DNA from 2 places in the Streptomyces sp. NPDC014006 genome. Region 1 is predicted to be linked to the other one. Evidence: riboswitches for the same ligand, from Rfam matches in the RefSeq annotation. Region 1 holds a riboswitch; the other holds the start of a gene.
What was found. Region 1 has a riboswitch for cyclic di-AMP ahead of ACF1GV_RS23820 (transglycosylase family protein). Riboswitches for the same ligand answer to the same signal wherever they lie in the genome.
Positions count from the first base shown of each region.

Region 2: linked by a shared signal. The riboswitch ahead of ACF1GV_RS32315 (M23 family metallopeptidase) and the one ahead of ACF1GV_RS23820 (transglycosylase family protein) in region 1 are both predicted to bind cyclic di-AMP.

Region 1 is NZ_JBICAJ010000007.1:92,372-100,069, reverse strand. It holds gene ACF1GV_RS23845 (glycoside hydrolase domain-containing protein) at 1-831, shown strand; gene ACF1GV_RS23840 (SurA N-terminal domain-containing protein) at 977-1,618, shown strand; gene ACF1GV_RS23835 (nucleoside triphosphate pyrophosphohydrolase) at 1,773-2,819, shown strand; gene ACF1GV_RS23830 (cytochrome P450) at 2,816-4,117, shown strand; gene ACF1GV_RS23825 (transglycosylase family protein) at 4,245-5,339, shown strand; cyclic di-AMP (ydaO/yuaA leader) riboswitch at 5,523-5,693, shown strand; gene ACF1GV_RS23820 (transglycosylase family protein) at 5,697-6,410, shown strand; gene eno (phosphopyruvate hydratase) at 6,691-7,698, shown strand, end outside.
Region 2 is NZ_JBICAJ010000011.1:229,642-237,339, reverse strand. It holds gene ACF1GV_RS32325 (M16 family metallopeptidase) at 1-780, shown strand, start outside; gene ACF1GV_RS32320 (M16 family metallopeptidase) at 777-2,165, shown strand; cyclic di-AMP (ydaO/yuaA leader) riboswitch at 2,399-2,552, shown strand; gene ACF1GV_RS32315 (M23 family metallopeptidase) at 2,565-3,308, shown strand; gene ACF1GV_RS32310 (GntR family transcriptional regulator) at 3,550-4,242, shown strand; gene ACF1GV_RS32305 (HPr family phosphocarrier protein) at 4,436-4,717, opposite strand; gene ACF1GV_RS32300 (GNAT family N-acetyltransferase) at 4,897-7,698, shown strand, end outside.

The DNA of each region.
Region 1 (7,698 bases):
GTGTCCAGCCATCGTCAGTCCAAGAAGCGCAGATACATCACCTGGGCGGTGGCGGGCGCCGCCGTCGTCGCCGGGGGCGGGATAGCCGCACAGCAGTCCATGGCGGCCACCACCTGGCCCGCCCAGAAGACGTACACCGGCCGGGCCTTCGACACCTGCACCGCGCCGTCGCTGAGCGCCATGAAGGCCTGGCGCGCCGACGGCTACTACGGCGGCGCCGCCGTCTACATCGGCGGCAAGAACCGCGGCTGCAGCCAGCCCAACCTCACCGCGTCCTGGGTGAAGTCGGTGAACGCCCAGGGCTGGAAGCTCGTCCCGCTCTACGTCGGCGCGCAGCCGCCCTGCCAGACCAGCCGCAACCCCGAGAAGCTGACCGCCGCCACGGCCGCCTCCCTCGGCGCGAGCGACGCGAGCGACGCAGTGACCAAGGCCGCGGCGCTCGGCATGAAGGCCGGCAGCGCGATCTACCTCGACATGGAGCCGTACGACATCACGAACAAGTCGTGCAACGACGCCGTGCTGACGTACGTGCGCGCGTTCACGAAGGGGCTGCGGGCCAAGACCTACCGGGCCGGTTTCTACGGTTTCAGCAGCTCCAGCGCCAAGGCGATCGCCACGGCCGCCAACAAGACGGACCTGCCGGGCAACCTCTGGTACGCGCTGTGGGACAAGAAGGAGACCACCACCGCGGACTGGCCGTGGGGCGTGTCGCAGTTCACCGACCACAGCCGTGGCCACCAGTACCTGGTGAACAGCAAGGAGACCCGGGGCGGTTACACGATCACCGTGGACCGCGACGCGTGGGACGCGCCGGTGGCCATCGTCGGCTGACGCTCTTCGCCAAGAGGGTGCGCGGCGGTGCCGGAAGTGGCGGTGAATCGTTGGTCGAATGGGTTGGCCTCAGCCTGCCCACTGCCTACCATCGATCACCGCAAGACCTTGTGCACCGTCGCACAATCTCCTCGGGAGGTTCCCCTTGCACCGCCGCCGTCGCACCGCGCTCCTGCTGTCCGCCGCGATCGTCGCAGCTCCCCTGCTCACCGCCTGCGGAAGTGACACGCATCCGGGTGCGGCGGCCGTCGTCGGCGGCCAGAAGATCACGGTCTCCCAGCTTCAGGACCGGGTGAACGAGGTCCGCGCGGCGCAGCGCGCGGCAGCCGGAGACCAGGCGAACTACGCGCGCGCGGTCTCCGGCTCCGGCAACCTCACGCGACAGACGCTGCACAGCATGGTCCTGGACCAGGTGCTGCACCGCGCAGCTCAGGACGCGCACGTCGCCGTCACCCCCCGCGACGTGCAGCAGCTGCGCGCGGGCGTGGAGCAGCAGCTCGGCGGGGCCAAGGCCCTGGAGACGACCTGGCTGCGCGAGTACGGCATCCCGCCGCAGCGCGTCGACGACAACCTGCGCCTGCAGGTCGAGGCACAGAAGCTGGCCGCGAAGCTGGGCACCGACACCAACCAGCCGGCGTTCTGGAAGGCCCTGTCCACGGCGTCGCAGGAACTGGGCGTCGACCTCAACCCGCGCTACGGCACCTGGGACGCCCAGAAGGTCGGCCGGGTGGACGCGAAGACCCCGTGGGTGAAGGACGTGACGGCGGCGTCACAGCAGCCGGCGTAACGGGACCTCCCGGCCGTCGGCGAGGTGTTCCACCCAAGGGGCGCGGGGGTGTTTTCGATATGCGGTTCCGCCGCGTGGGCGCGACCAGCCACAGACCGCCCGCACCCGCCCGCCCACAGACACCCCCCGAGCTGGTGGGCGGTACGTTCGAAGCGTGAACGCACCTCGCCCAGAGCACCCCGGCCGTATCGTCCTGCTCACCACCAGCCACAGAGTCGCCCCCGGCCTCCTCTCCTGGCCCGCCTGGAAGGCACTCCGCACGGCCGGCAGGGTGCTGTGCGCCGACGACGCCCACCCCCAGCTCCCCTACCTCCGTGACGCCGGCGTCGACGTCGAGGTGACCGCCGTGACCGCCGAGGAACTCCTCGCCGCCTGCGAAGGCGCCCGCACCGTCGTGGTCGTGGCGAGCGGCGAGGGCGAGCCGGCGCTGACCGACGGCCTCGCCCGGCTGGCCGGCTCCGGCCGCGTCACCATGCCGGAGCTGGAGCTGCTGCCCGCCTCCTACGACCTGCCCGGCGCCCGCCTGCTGGACCTCGTACAGGTCATGGACCGCATCCGCGTCGCCTGCCCGTGGTCCTCGCGGCAGACCCACGAGGGCCTGGCGAAGTACGCCATGGAGGAGGCGTACGAGCTGGTCGAGGCCATCGAGGACGGCGACCGCGACGAACTGCGCGAGGAGCTGGGCGACGTGCTGCTCCAGGTGGTCTTCCACGCCCGCATCGCCGAGGAGGACACCGACGCCCCCTTCTCGATCGACGACGTGGCCGGCGGCATCGTCGCCAAGCTCATCCACCGCCATCCGCATGTCTTCGGGGACGCCACCGCCACCACCCCGGAGGAGGTCAAGGCGCACTGGCTGCGCACCAAGGCGCAGGAGAAGCGGCGCGCCTCCGTCACCGAGGGCGTCCCGCTCCACCAGCCCGCCCTCTCCCTCGCCGCCAAGCTCGCCGCCCGCACCCGCACGGCCGGCCTGGACGTCGAGCTGCCGCAGGGCGACGGCATCGGCTACCAGCTGCTCGCGCTCGCCGCGCGCGCCGAGGCGGACGGCGTCGACCCGGAGACGTCGCTGCGCGCGGCGGCCCGCGCCTACCGGGACGCGATCCGCGAGGCCGAGGGCGTCGCCCCCGGCGCGCTCGCCGCGGCGCCCGCCGACCACCGCGACGCCGAGGCCCACCCGGATCCGGATACGGTCGAGGAGTGACCGAGCAGCTCCGCCCCGACGACACCGCTCCCGAACTCTTCACCTGGGAGTTCGCGGCCGACCCCTACCCCGCGTACGCCTGGCTGCGCGAGCACGCGCCCGTGCACCGCACCCGGCTGCCCAGCGGGGTGGAGGCCTGGCTGGTCACCCGGTACGCCGACGCCCGCCAAGCCCTCGCCGACCAGCGCCTGAGCAAGAACCCGGCGCACCACGACGAGCCGGCGCACGCCAAGGGCAAGACCGGCATCCCCGGGGAGCGCAAGGCGGAGCTGATGACGCACCTGCTCAATATCGACCCGCCGGACCACACCCGGCTGCGGCGCCTGGTCAGCAAGGCGTTCACGCCCCGCCGGGTCGCGGAGTTCGCGCCGCGCGTGCAGGAGCTGACCGACCACCTCATCGACCAGTTCGCGCACAAGGGCTCCGCCGACCTCATCCACGAGTTCGCCTTCCCGCTGCCCATCTACGCCATCTGCGACCTGCTCGGCGTCCCCCGTGAGGACCAGGACGACTTCCGGGACTGGGCGGGGATGATGATCCGGCACGGGGGAGGGCCGCGGGGCGGGGTCGCCCGGTCGGTGAAGAAGATGCGCGGCTACCTCGCCGAGCTGATCCACCGGAAGCGGCAGGCCCTGCCCGCCGAAGCCGCCCCCGGCGAGGATCTGATCTCCGGCCTGATCCGCGCCTCGGACCACGGCGAGCACCTCACCGAGAACGAGGCCGCGGCGATGGCGTTCATCCTGCTGTTCGCCGGCTTCGAGACGACCGTCAACCTCATCGGCAACGGCACCTACGCCCTGCTCACCCACCCCGGGCAGCGGCACCGGCTGCAGGACTCCCTCGCCAGGGGCGAACGCGCGCTGCTGGAGACCGGGGTGGAGGAACTCCTGCGCTTCGACGGCCCGGTGGAGATGGCGACCTGGCGGTTCGCCACCGAGCCGCTGAGCATCGGCGGGCAGGACATCGCCCCCGGTGACCCCGTCCTCGTCGTCCTGGCCGCCGCCGACCGCGATCCGGAGCGCTTCCCCGGGCCGGACGTGCTGGACCTCGCCCGCCGTGACAACCAGCACCTCGGCTACGGCCACGGCATCCACTACTGCCTGGGCGCCCCGCTGGCCCGCCTGGAGGGCCAGGCCGCCCTCGCCACCCTGCTCACCCGGCTGCCCGACCTCCAACTGGACGCGGAGCCAGACGACTTGCGCTGGCGTGGCGGTCTCATCATGCGGGGGCTGCGGCAGTTGCCGGTGGTGTTCACGCCCGAGGGCACACAGGAAAATGACACCTCTTCAACTTTGTGATCTTCACGTGATCTGCGCGGCATGAACTTGTGACTGACGATCGTCTGCCGATACGTTCACTCGTCAGCGTGACGCCGCTGCCTCAAGGCGTCGCGCTGGTCACTGCTGTCTTGCGAAAGGTCACCGCATGCTCTCCGGGAACGGTCGACACCGTCGCCCCCGTCAGGCTCCGGCACTCCTCGTCGCGGCCGGAGTGACCGGCTCCGCCATCGCCATCCCGCTGCTCGGCGCGGCGAGCGCCCACGCGGCCGACGGCACGACGTGGGACAAGGTGGCCGAGTGCGAGAGCGGCGGCCGCTGGAGCGACAACCCCGGAATCGGGCTGTACGGCGGTCTGCACCTGTCGCAGGAGGACTGGGAGGGCCACGGCGGCCTGGAGTACGCGGCCCGCCCCGACCTCGCCAGCCGCTCGCAGCAGATAGCCGTCGCCGAGAAGGTCCTCGCCGACCAGGGCGTCGGCCACTGGACGGTGTGCGGGCTGACGTCGGGCCTGTCCGCCGACACCTCCGCACCCGACATCGACACGGGTGTACCGGGCGACACGCCGGGCGGCGGCTCGGCCTCCACCGGCGCCACCGCCGGATCGGACTCCTCCGGCTCGGGCGGGTCCACTGGTTCACCCGACTCCTCCGGTTCGGCCGGTACCTCCGGATCCACCGATACCTCCGGATCATCCGGAATCTCCGGTTCGGTGGACTCGCCCGGCTTGCCCGACTCCTCCGGCACGCCCTCCGGTACGGCGGCCGGCACTCCCTCCACGGGCAGCCCCGCGCAGCCCTCTGACGGCCTGTCGTCCACCACCCCGTCCGCGGGCGGTGCCGGCGAGTCCGGCGCGTCCGGAAGTGCGGAGCACGGCACCTCGCAGCCGTCCGACAGCGCCTCCACCGGTGCCGCAAACAGCGACGATCCGGACAACCTGCGCCAGATCGTCGGGGATTCGGGGCTCGTCGACACCGGCGCCCTCGACGGCGGCGGCCGCCACCGAGGCGTCAGTGCACAGGAAGAAGTGACCGAAGCCGGCGCGACGCCCGTCTCGGGCCGGCACGCCTCGCGCTACACCGTGCGCGACGGGGACAGCCTCACGTCCATCGCCGACTCCCTTGGCGTCGCGGGCGGGTGGCGCGCGCTGTACGCGGAGAACCAGGACGCGATCGGTGCCGACCCGAGCCACATCGTGCCCGGTCAGACCCTGCTTGTCGGTGGCGAAACGGGCGAAAAGTAGCGGGAGTTGACGCCCTGTTTCGAGACTAATGTCCGCTTTGGTGAAAGTGTGGGATGAGTCTCAGAAGCCGTGATCGTCTTTGAAATTCGGCCGATCGCCTGTCTACGGTCATGACCGCTCGCCACCGCGAGCCCCGGCCGGCCGCAACGCCGAATCCTGCCAGCGGCCGCACGGGAACACTCGTCGCTTAACGCGCCGCAGGCAGGAGCGGGGGACCCAAGGTAAGCGCCGCGCCCGGCAGTTGAGCCGGAGCGGCTAGGGGTGAAGCCACACCTCCTCCAGGGGAGGGGTGGCCGGGCAACTCAACCGGCCCGAACCCGACAGCTCACCTCGCAGGCGTCGGTGAGGGGATCCACCATGCTGTTTTCCGGCAAGGGCAAGCACCGTCGTCCCTCCAAGGCCACCCGCGCCATCGCGATCGCCGGTGTCACCGGTGCCGCCGTCGCCGCTCCGCTGATGGCGGCCGGCAACGCCTCCGCCGCCACCACCTCCGAGTGGGACGCGGTCGCCCAGTGCGAGTCCGGCGGCAACTGGTCCATCAACACCGGCAACGGTTACTACGGCGGCCTGCAGTTCTCCGCCTCCACCTGGGCCGCGTACGGCGGTACCGCCTACGCCCCGCAGGCCAACGAGGCCAGCAAGGCGCAGCAGATCCAGGTGGCCGAGAAGGTCCTCGCCTCCCAGGGCAAGGGCGCCTGGCCGGTCTGCGGCACGGGCCTGTCGAGCACCCCCAACGACGGCGGCGCCTCCTCGAGCTCCTCCCAGAGCAGCGGCTCGTCCTCCCAGGGCACCACCACGACGCGCTCCACCGAGCAGCAGAGCGCCTCCCGCTCCAGTGAGCGCCCGGCGCAGTCGCAGAAGAAGCACAGCTCGAAGACCGTCACCACCCCGACCGGCAAGAAGGTCAAGAAGGGCGACGGCGAGTACAAGGTCGTCAAGGGCGACACCCTCAGCTCCATCGCCGAGAAGCACAAGGTCGCCGGCGGCTGGAAGAAGCTGTTCGACCTGAACAAGGACATCGTCGAGGACGCCAACCTGATCTACCCGGGCCAGCAGCTGCACCTGAAGTAAAGCGGCAGCCGGCAGGCCAAGGGCCGCTCCCCGTCCCCATGGGCTCCCCGCCCCGGTGCGTGTTCCCCCGTACGCACCGGGGCGGGTTTTGTCTGCCGCCGGTTCGGCGAATATTCGGCCAGAACGCCACCCCCCTTTGTTCCGACGGTGAACAATGGGTACGGTCTGTCTGTCCACGGGCCGGGCGGTCGGCTGGCCGATGGCCCCGGGGCGGTTAGGCTCTAGTCGCAAGGCTCACCAGCCCCGCACTTTCAGCGTCACATCCACGAAGGAGATGCTCGTGCCGTCCATCGACGTCGTCGTAGCCCGGGAAATCCTGGACTCCCGAGGCAACCCCACGGTCGAGGTCGAGGTCGGCCTCGACGACGGCAGCACCGGGCGTGCCGCCGTCCCGTCCGGCGCCTCGACGGGCGCCTTCGAGGCCATCGAGCTCCGTGACGGCGACGCCAGCCGTTACCAGGGCAAGGGTGTCGAGAAGGCCGTGCTGGCCGTCATCGAGCAGATCGGCCCGGAGCTGGTCGGCTACGACGCCACCGAGCAGCGTCTGATCGACCAGGCCATGTTCGACCTGGACGCCACCGACAACAAGGGCTCGCTGGGCGCCAACGCCATCCTCGGCGTCTCCCTCGCCGTCGCCCACGCCGCCTCCGAGGCCAGCGACCTGCCGCTGTTCCGCTACCTGGGCGGCCCGAACGCGCACCTGCTGCCGGTGCCGATGATGAACATCCTGAACGGCGGCTCGCACGCCGACTCCAACGTGGACATCCAGGAGTTCATGATCGCCCCGATCGGCGCGGAGTCCTTCTCCGAGGCCCTTCGCTGGGGCGCCGAGGTCTACCACACCCTGAAGAAGGTCCTGAAGTCCAAGGGCCTGGCCACCGGCCTCGGCGACGAGGGCGGCTTCGCCCCGAACCTCGGCTCCAACCGCGAGGCCCTCGACCTCATCCTCGAGGCGATCAAGGAGGCCGGCTACACCCCCGGCGAGCAGATCGCCCTCGCCCTCGACGTGGCCGCGTCCGAGTTCTACAAGGACGGCTCCTACGTCTTCGAGGGCAAGAACCGCTCCGCCGAGGAGATGACCGAGTACTACGCCGAGCTGGTCGAGGCGTACCCGCTGGTCTCCATCGAGGACCCGCTGTTCGAGGACGACTGGGAGGGCTGGAAGACCATCACCGCCAAGCTCGGTGACAAGGTCCAGCTCGTCGGTGACGATCTGTTCGTCACCAACCCCGAGCGCCTGGCCCGCGGCATCGAGGAGGGCGCCGCCAACGCCCTGCTGGTGAAGGTC
Region 2 (7,698 bases), on a different contig from region 1:
CTGTCGATCGTCGGCGACATCGACCCGGAGCAGACCCTCGCCTGGGTCGAGAAGTACTTCGGCTCCATCCCCGCCCACGACGGCAAGCCCGAGCCGCGCGACGGCACGCTGCCCGAGGTCATCGGCCGGCAGCTGCGCGAGGTCGTCCGCGAGGAGGTCCCCGCGCGCGCCCTGATGGGCGCCTACCGGCTGCCGCACGACGGCACGCGCGCGTGCGACGCGGCGGACCTCGCGCTGACGATCCTCGGCGGCGGTGAGTCCTCCCGCCTGTACAACCGGCTCGTGCGCCGGGACCGTACGGCTGTCGCGGCCGGCTTCGGGCTGCTGCGCCTCGCCGGAGCGCCCTCCCTGGGCTGGCTGGACGTGAAGACGTCCGGTGACGTCGAGGTGCCGGTCATCGAGGCCGCGATCGACGAGGAGCTCGCCCGGTTCGCCGCGGAGGGCCCCACGGCCGAGGAGATGGAACGCGCGCAGGCCCAGCTGGAGCGCGAGTGGCTGGACCGGCTCGGTACCGTCGCCGGCCGCGCCGACGAACTGTGCCGCTATGCCGTCCTGTTCGGTGACCCGCAGCTCGCCCTCACCGCCGTTCAGCGCGTGCTCGAGGTGACGCCCGAGGAGGTGCAGGAGGTCGCCAAGGCCCGGCTGCGCCCCGACAACCGCGCGGTGCTCGTGTACGAGCCGAAGACCCCGGAGGCCGTACCGGACGCCGATGTGCCCGAGGACCCTGAGCAGGAAGCGACCGTAGAGGCCGGCGACAAGAACGAGGAGACGGCCAAGTGACCGAGCTCGCCACGATGGACTTCCACCCCCAGCCCCAGGCGGGCGAGGCCAGGCCGTGGGCGTTTCCGGCCCCCGAGCGCGGCACGCTCGACAACGGCCTGACGGTGCTGCGCTGCCACCGCCCCGGCCAGCAGGTCGTCGCCGTCGAGGTGCTCCTGGCCGCGCCCCTGGACGCCGAGCCCGCCGGCCTGGACGGCGTCGCCACGATCATGGCGCGCGCCTTCTCCGAGGGCACGGACAAGCATTCCGCCGAGGAGTTCGCCGCCGAGCTGGAGCGCGCCGGCGCCACCCTCGACGCGCACGCCGACCACCCGGGCGTCCGCCTCAGCCTGGAGGTGCCCGCCTCCCGGCTGGCCAAGGGCCTCGGCCTGCTCGCCGACGCCCTCAGGGCGCCCGCCTTCGCCGACAGCGAGATCGAACGGCTGGTGCGCAACCGCCTCGACGAGATCCCGCACGAGCTGGCCAGCCCGGCCCGCCGCGCCGCCAAGGAGATGTCCAAGGAGCTCTTCCCGGCGGACTCCCGCATGTCGCGCCCGCGTCAGGGCACCGAGGAGACGGTCGCAGCCGTCGACGCGGCCGCCGTACGCGCCTTCTACGAGCGGCATGTGCGCCCCGCCACCGCGACCGCGGTGGTCGTCGGCGATCTGACCGGTCTCGACCTCGACGACCTCCTCGGTGACACCGTGGGCGCCTGGACGGGTTCGCGCACCGAGCCGCGTCCCGTGCCGGCGGTGACCGCTGACGACACCGGCCGCGTCGTCATCGTGGACCGCCCCGGCGCCGTCCAGACGCAGCTGCTCATCGGCCGGATCGGCCCCGACCGGCACGACCGTGTGTGGCCCGCCCAGGTGCTCGGCACGTACTGCCTGGGCGGCACCCTCACCTCCCGCCTGGACCGCGTCCTGCGCGAGGAGAAGGGCTACACCTACGGTGTGCGCGCCTTCAGCCAGGTGCTGCGCTCCGCCCCCGACGGCACGGGCGCGGCGATGCTCGCCATCAGCGGTTCCGTGGACACGCCGAACACCGGTCCGGCGCTGCACGACCTCTTCACGGTGCTGCGCACCCTGGCGGCGGACGGCCTGACCGACGCCGAGCGCGACGTCGCCGTGCAGAACCTCGTCGGGGTGGCACCGCTGAAGTACGAGACCGCGGCCGCCGTCGCGGGCACGCTCGCCGACCAGGTCGAGCAGCATCTGCCCGACGACTACCAGGCGACGCTGTACCGGCAGCTCGCCGCGACCGGCACCGTGGAGGCCACGGCGGCGGTCGTGAACGCCTTCCCGGTGAACCGTCTGGTGACCGTACTGGTCGGTGACGCGGCGCAGATCAAGGAGCCCGTCGAGGCCCTCGGGATCGGCGACGTCACGGTGGTGAGCGCGGAGTAGCCGCACGCGTGCGGGGCCCTGGTGTCTGACGGAGCACCAGGGCCCTTGCCGTATCCCCGGGTCTGTTTGTGATTGAAGGCGCCGCATCCCACATATGCCCGAATTGGGGCGGAGGTTGCCTTTCTGGCCTGTGGGATGCGCTACAAAACTCCTGTTTCGTTTGAGGATTGAAGGCCGATCACCGTAGCTTCGTCCGGGCTGTCCGTCAGGCATAGCGCCGCACCCGCGGCACCGGACAGTCATCGCCGAGTCCCCGTACGGCGCGAGCCAGGGGAGCCGGGGACCCACACGTCCCTGGGGTGAATCGGGTGCCCGCGAGGGTGCTCGTAGGAGACCTTCCTGCTCCGAACCCGTCAGCTAACCCGGTAGGCGAGAGGGAAGGAAAGGACAAGCCACCACATGGCGTTCGTCAGCGCCACCGGGAAGCACCGTCGTCCCAGCCGGATGAAGCGCACCACCGCGCAGGCCGCCGGAATCGCCGCGCTCACCACCACCGGCGTCATCGGCACCCTCGCGGCCCCCGCCCTCGCCGCCGACACCTCCGCCGAGCAGACCGGTCTGCTCCCCGTGATCAGCGTCGACGACTCGCTCGCCGCCCAGATCGACGCCCAGGCGGAGGCCCAGAAGCAGGCCGCCGAGCAGAAGGCCATCGAGGAGGCCGCGCGCGAGGCCGCCGCCGAGCGCGCCCACGAGGCCAAGGAGCGCGCCGCCCGTGAGGCCGAGCGCAAGCGCCTGACCACCTTCGTGGCCCCGATCGCGCACTCCTACGTCTCCACCGGTTACCAGGCCAGCAGCTCCCTGTGGTCCTCCGGCCACCACACCGGCATCGACTTCCACGCCGCCACCGGCACCACCGTGCACGCGGTGGGCTACGGCACCGTCGTCGAGACCGGCTGGGGCGGCGCCTACGGCAACCAGATCGTCATCCGCATGCACGACGGCACGTACACCCAGTACGGGCACCTGTCGTCGATCGATGTCGTGGTCGGCCAGCAGGTCGTCGCCGGCCAGCAGATCGGTCTGTCCGGCGCGACCGGCAACGTCACCGGCCCGCACCTGCACTTCGAGGCGCGCACCAGCCCCGAGTACGGCTCCGACATGGACCCGATCGCCTATCTGCGCGCGCACGGCGTGAACGTCTGACACCCGAGCACGGCACCCACTCGGGGAAGCCCCGGCGCATCGCGCCGGGGCTTTCTCCGTTTTCCGGCTCTTCGTCCCCGCCTCTTCATACCCGCCTCTTCGTCCCGGAGAACCCCGGCGAGGTGACCAAAAAATATCCATGGAATCCGGCCTGCCGTCGGAAATTCGGCCCCCTTGGAATAGAGTCACGGAACACGCGTCCATCGTCGGCGTTTCACGGGGCTCAAGGCGGAGGTCGGACATGCGTATTCCGGCGCACTCGGTGTGCACGGCGATCCGGGACGACATCGTCGCCGGTGTCCATGAGCGCGGCAGCCGGCTCACCGAGGAACTCCTCGCGCGCCGGTACGGCGTCTCCCGGGTGCCCGTGCGGGAGGCGTTGCGCACCCTGGAGGCCGAGGGCTTCGTCGTGACGCGACGGCACGCGGGCGCGTGCGTGGCCGAGCCCACCGAGCAGGAAGCGGCCGACCTGCTGGAGATGCGGATGCTGCTGGAGCCGCTCGGTGTGGCGCGGGCCGCCCAGCGGCGCACCGAGGCGCATCTGAAGGTGCTGCGCGGCCTGGTGCGGCTCGGTCAGGACCGGGCCAGGCACGGCACCGGCGACGACTTGCGCTCCCTGGGCGGCTGGTTCCACGAGACGCTCGTCCAGGCGTGCGGCAGCCAGGCGCTGACCGCCACACTCACTCAGCTGCGCCACAAGATCGCCTGGATGTACGCCGTGGAGCCGTCGGCCGACCCCGTCAGGTCCTGGGCCGAGCACGGTGCGATCGCGGACGCGGTGGCGCGTGGCGACGGGGAACGCGCGCGTGCGGTCGCCGCCCTGCACACCGAGCGTTCCACCGCCGCGTATCGGCTGCGCTTCTTCGGCGGCGACCGACCCGAGCGTGTGAGAAGTTCGCAACACCCCGTAAACACGTCGGGCCTACGGCATTAACACGAGCGCCGTATACAAAGAGAGGGATATGCGCGCCCACTGAAAGGGATGCCCTTTTCATGGGCTGGCCTTTTACCTCGTGCCGTCAATTTCCGTCCGCGTCGCCTCATGGTGGACGGGAAAAGCGAAGCCGCGCCGGCCCTGAAAGGCCGACGCGGCTTCTTTATGCGTGACTCGGACGGTCAGGCGTGACTCAGACGGTCTCGGGGAGCTCCTCGAGACCCTCGGAGACCAGCTTCGCCAGACGGTCCAGGGCGGCGTCCGCGCCCTCGGCGTCGGAGGCGAGGACGATCTCCTCGCCGCCCTGGGCGCCCAGGCCGAGGACGGCCAGCATGGAGGCCGCGTTGACCGGGGTGCCGCCGGCCTTGGCGATCGTCACCGGGACGCCTGCGGCCGTGGCGGCTCGGACGAAGATGGAGGCGGGGCGGGCATGGAGGCCCTCGGCCCAGCCGACGTTGACGCGGCGCTCAGCCATGTGTTGCTGCCCTTCAGTTTCTCAGGGTTGTCTAGACCAGTTTCCCATATGGTGAAGCATGCCCGGAGAGGTCTGCGACCCCCTCCGGACGCGATCACCGGGCCGCGGCCTCGACCCGGCATCCGTCCTCCACAGAGTGCCCCGCGCCGTTGTCGTACGCGAGCCGTACTCTGGGCCCCATGCAGAGCGCGTCGGACAGGCAGGAGTACCCCGCCCACTGGGAGGCCGACGTGGTGCTGCGCGACGGCGGCACCGCGCGGATCCGTCCCATCACCGTCGATGACGCGGACCGCTTGGTCAGCTTCTACGAGCAGGTGTCGGACGAGTCGAAGTACTACCGCTTCTTCGCGCCCTACCCGCGTCTGTCCGCGAAGGACGTCCACCGCTTCACACACCACGACTTTGTGGACAGGGTGGGACTCGCGGCCACGATCGGCGGCGAGTTCATCGCAACCGTACGCTACGACCGGATCGGCGTGAACGGAATGCCCGCGTCCGCACCGGCCGACGAGGCGGAGGTCGCCTTCCTCGTCCAGGACGCCCATCAGGGCCGAGGCGTCGCCTCCGCCCTGCTCGAACACATCGCCGCCGTCGCCCGCGAGCGCGGCATCCGCCGCTTCGCGGCCGAGGTGTTGCCTGCCAACAACAAGATGATCAAGGTGTTCACGGACGCCGGGTACACCCAGAAGCGCAGCTTCGAGGACGGCGTCGTGCGCCTGGAGTTCGATCTCGAGCCCACCGAGCGCTCCCTCGCCGTGCAGTACGCGCGCGAACAGCGCGCCGAGGGCCGCTCCGTGCAGCGGCTGCTGATGCCCGGCTCGGTCGCCGTGGTCGGGGCCGGTCGTACCCCCGGCGGCGTCGGCCGCAGCATCCTCGCCAACCTCCGCGAGGCCGGCTACACCGGCCGTCTGCACGCCGTGAACCGCGCCTTCGGGCCCGACGTCACCGAACTCGACGGCGTCCCCGTCCACCGCTCCGTGCGGGAGATCGAGGGTCCGGTCGACCTCGCCGTCGTCGCCGTACCCGCCGACCATGTGCCGCAGGTCGTCACCGAGTGCGGCGAGCACGGCGTGCAGGGACTCGTGGTGATCTCCGCCGGATACGCCGAGAGCGGCCCCGAGGGACGCGAGCGCCAGCGCGAACTCGTCCGGCAGGCGCGCACGTACGGCATGCGGATCATCGGCCCGAACGCCTTCGGCGTGATCAACACCTCGGCGGCCGTCCGGCTGAACGCCTCCCTGGCGCCCGAGATGCCGCGCCCCGGCCGCATCGGCCTGTTCGCCCAGTCCGGGGCCATCGGCATCGCCCTGCTGTCCCGGCTGCACCGGCGCGGCGGCGGCGTCACGGGCGTCACGGGCGTGTCGACGTTCGTCTCCTCCGGCAACCGCGCGGACGTCTCCGGCAACGACGTCCTGCAGTACTGGTACGACGACCCGGACACCGACGTCGTCCTGATGTACCTGGAGTCCATCGGCAACCCGCGCAAGTTCACCCGCCTCGCCCGGCGCACCGCGGCCGCCAAGCCGCTGGTCGTCGTCCAGGGCTCCGGATCCGCGCCCCAGGGACACGCCGTACGGGCGACGCGCCTGCCGCCCGCCACGGTGTCCGCGCTGCTGCGCCAGGCCGGCGTGATCCGCGTCGACACGATCACCGAGCTGGTCGACGCCGGACTGCTGCTCGCCCGCCAGCCGCTGCCCGCCGGTCCGCGCGTGGCGATCCTCGGCAACTCCGAGTCCCTCGGCGTGCTGACGTACGACCAGTGCCTGGCCGCCGGACTGCGCCCGCACCGCCCGCTGGACCTCACCACCGCCGCCTCCGCGGAGGACTTCCGCGCGGCACTGGCGCGGACTCTCGCCGACGACACGTGCGACGCGGTCGTCGTGACCGCCATCCCGGCGATCGGCGAAGGCTCACCGGGAGACGCCGAGCTGGCGCAGGCACTGCGCTCCGCCGCGGCGGCCGTGCCGGGCAAGCCGGTGCTGGTGGTGCACGTCGAGCTGGGCGGCCTCGCTGAGGCGCTCTCCGCCGCGGCGAGCACGGCACCGCAGACGGACACCCGCGTGCCGCCCACGCCGGGCCGGAACGGCGCTCCCAGTCGGAGCGGCACACCGGGCGCGCCGGGACCAGAAGACCCGCAGACCCCGACCGGCCCCGGCGCGACGCGCGTGCCCACCGCGCCCGCCACGCCGGCCGCGCCCGCCCGGGACGCTTCCCCTGCCGAACTCCCAGCTCCCGTCGGCACCCCCGAAGACACCCACCTCATCCCCGCCTACCCCGCCGCCGAGCGGGCCGTCCGGGCTCTCTCCGAGGCCGTCCGGTACGCGCAGTGGCGGCGCGAGGCCACCGACCCCGGCAAGGTCCCCGAGTACGACGACATCGACGTCAAGGGCGCCGCCCGCCGGATCGACGCCCTGCTCGCCCGCGGACAGGGCCTCACCCTCTCCACCGAGGACACCTGCGAACTGCTCGGCCGGTACGGCGTCCACGTCCGCCGCGCCCTGCCCGCGCCCACCCCGGACGACGCCGCCGAGGCCGCCCGCGCCCTCGGCTACCCGGTCGCCCTCAAGGCCACCGCCCCGCACCTCAGGCACCGCGCCGACCTCGGCGGCGTACGCCTCGACCTGGCCGACGAGGAGCAACTGCGGCGCGCCTACCGGGAGTTGACCGACCTGTTCGGCAAGCCGGAGGAGCTGCGCCCGGTCGTGCAGGGCATGGCGCCGCGCGGTGTCGACACCGTCGTACGGGCGGTCATCGACCCGGCCGCCGGAGCCGTGCTCTCCTTCGGCCTCGCCGGAGCGGCCTCCCAGCTGCTCGGCGACATGGCGCACCGGCTCATACCGGTCACCGACCGGGATGCGACCTCGCTGGTCCGCTCGATCCGCACCGCCCCGCTGCTGTTCGGCTGGCGCGGCTCGACACCGGTGGACACGCCCGCCCTGGAGGAACTGCTGCTGCGGGTCTCCCGGCTGGTCGACGATCAC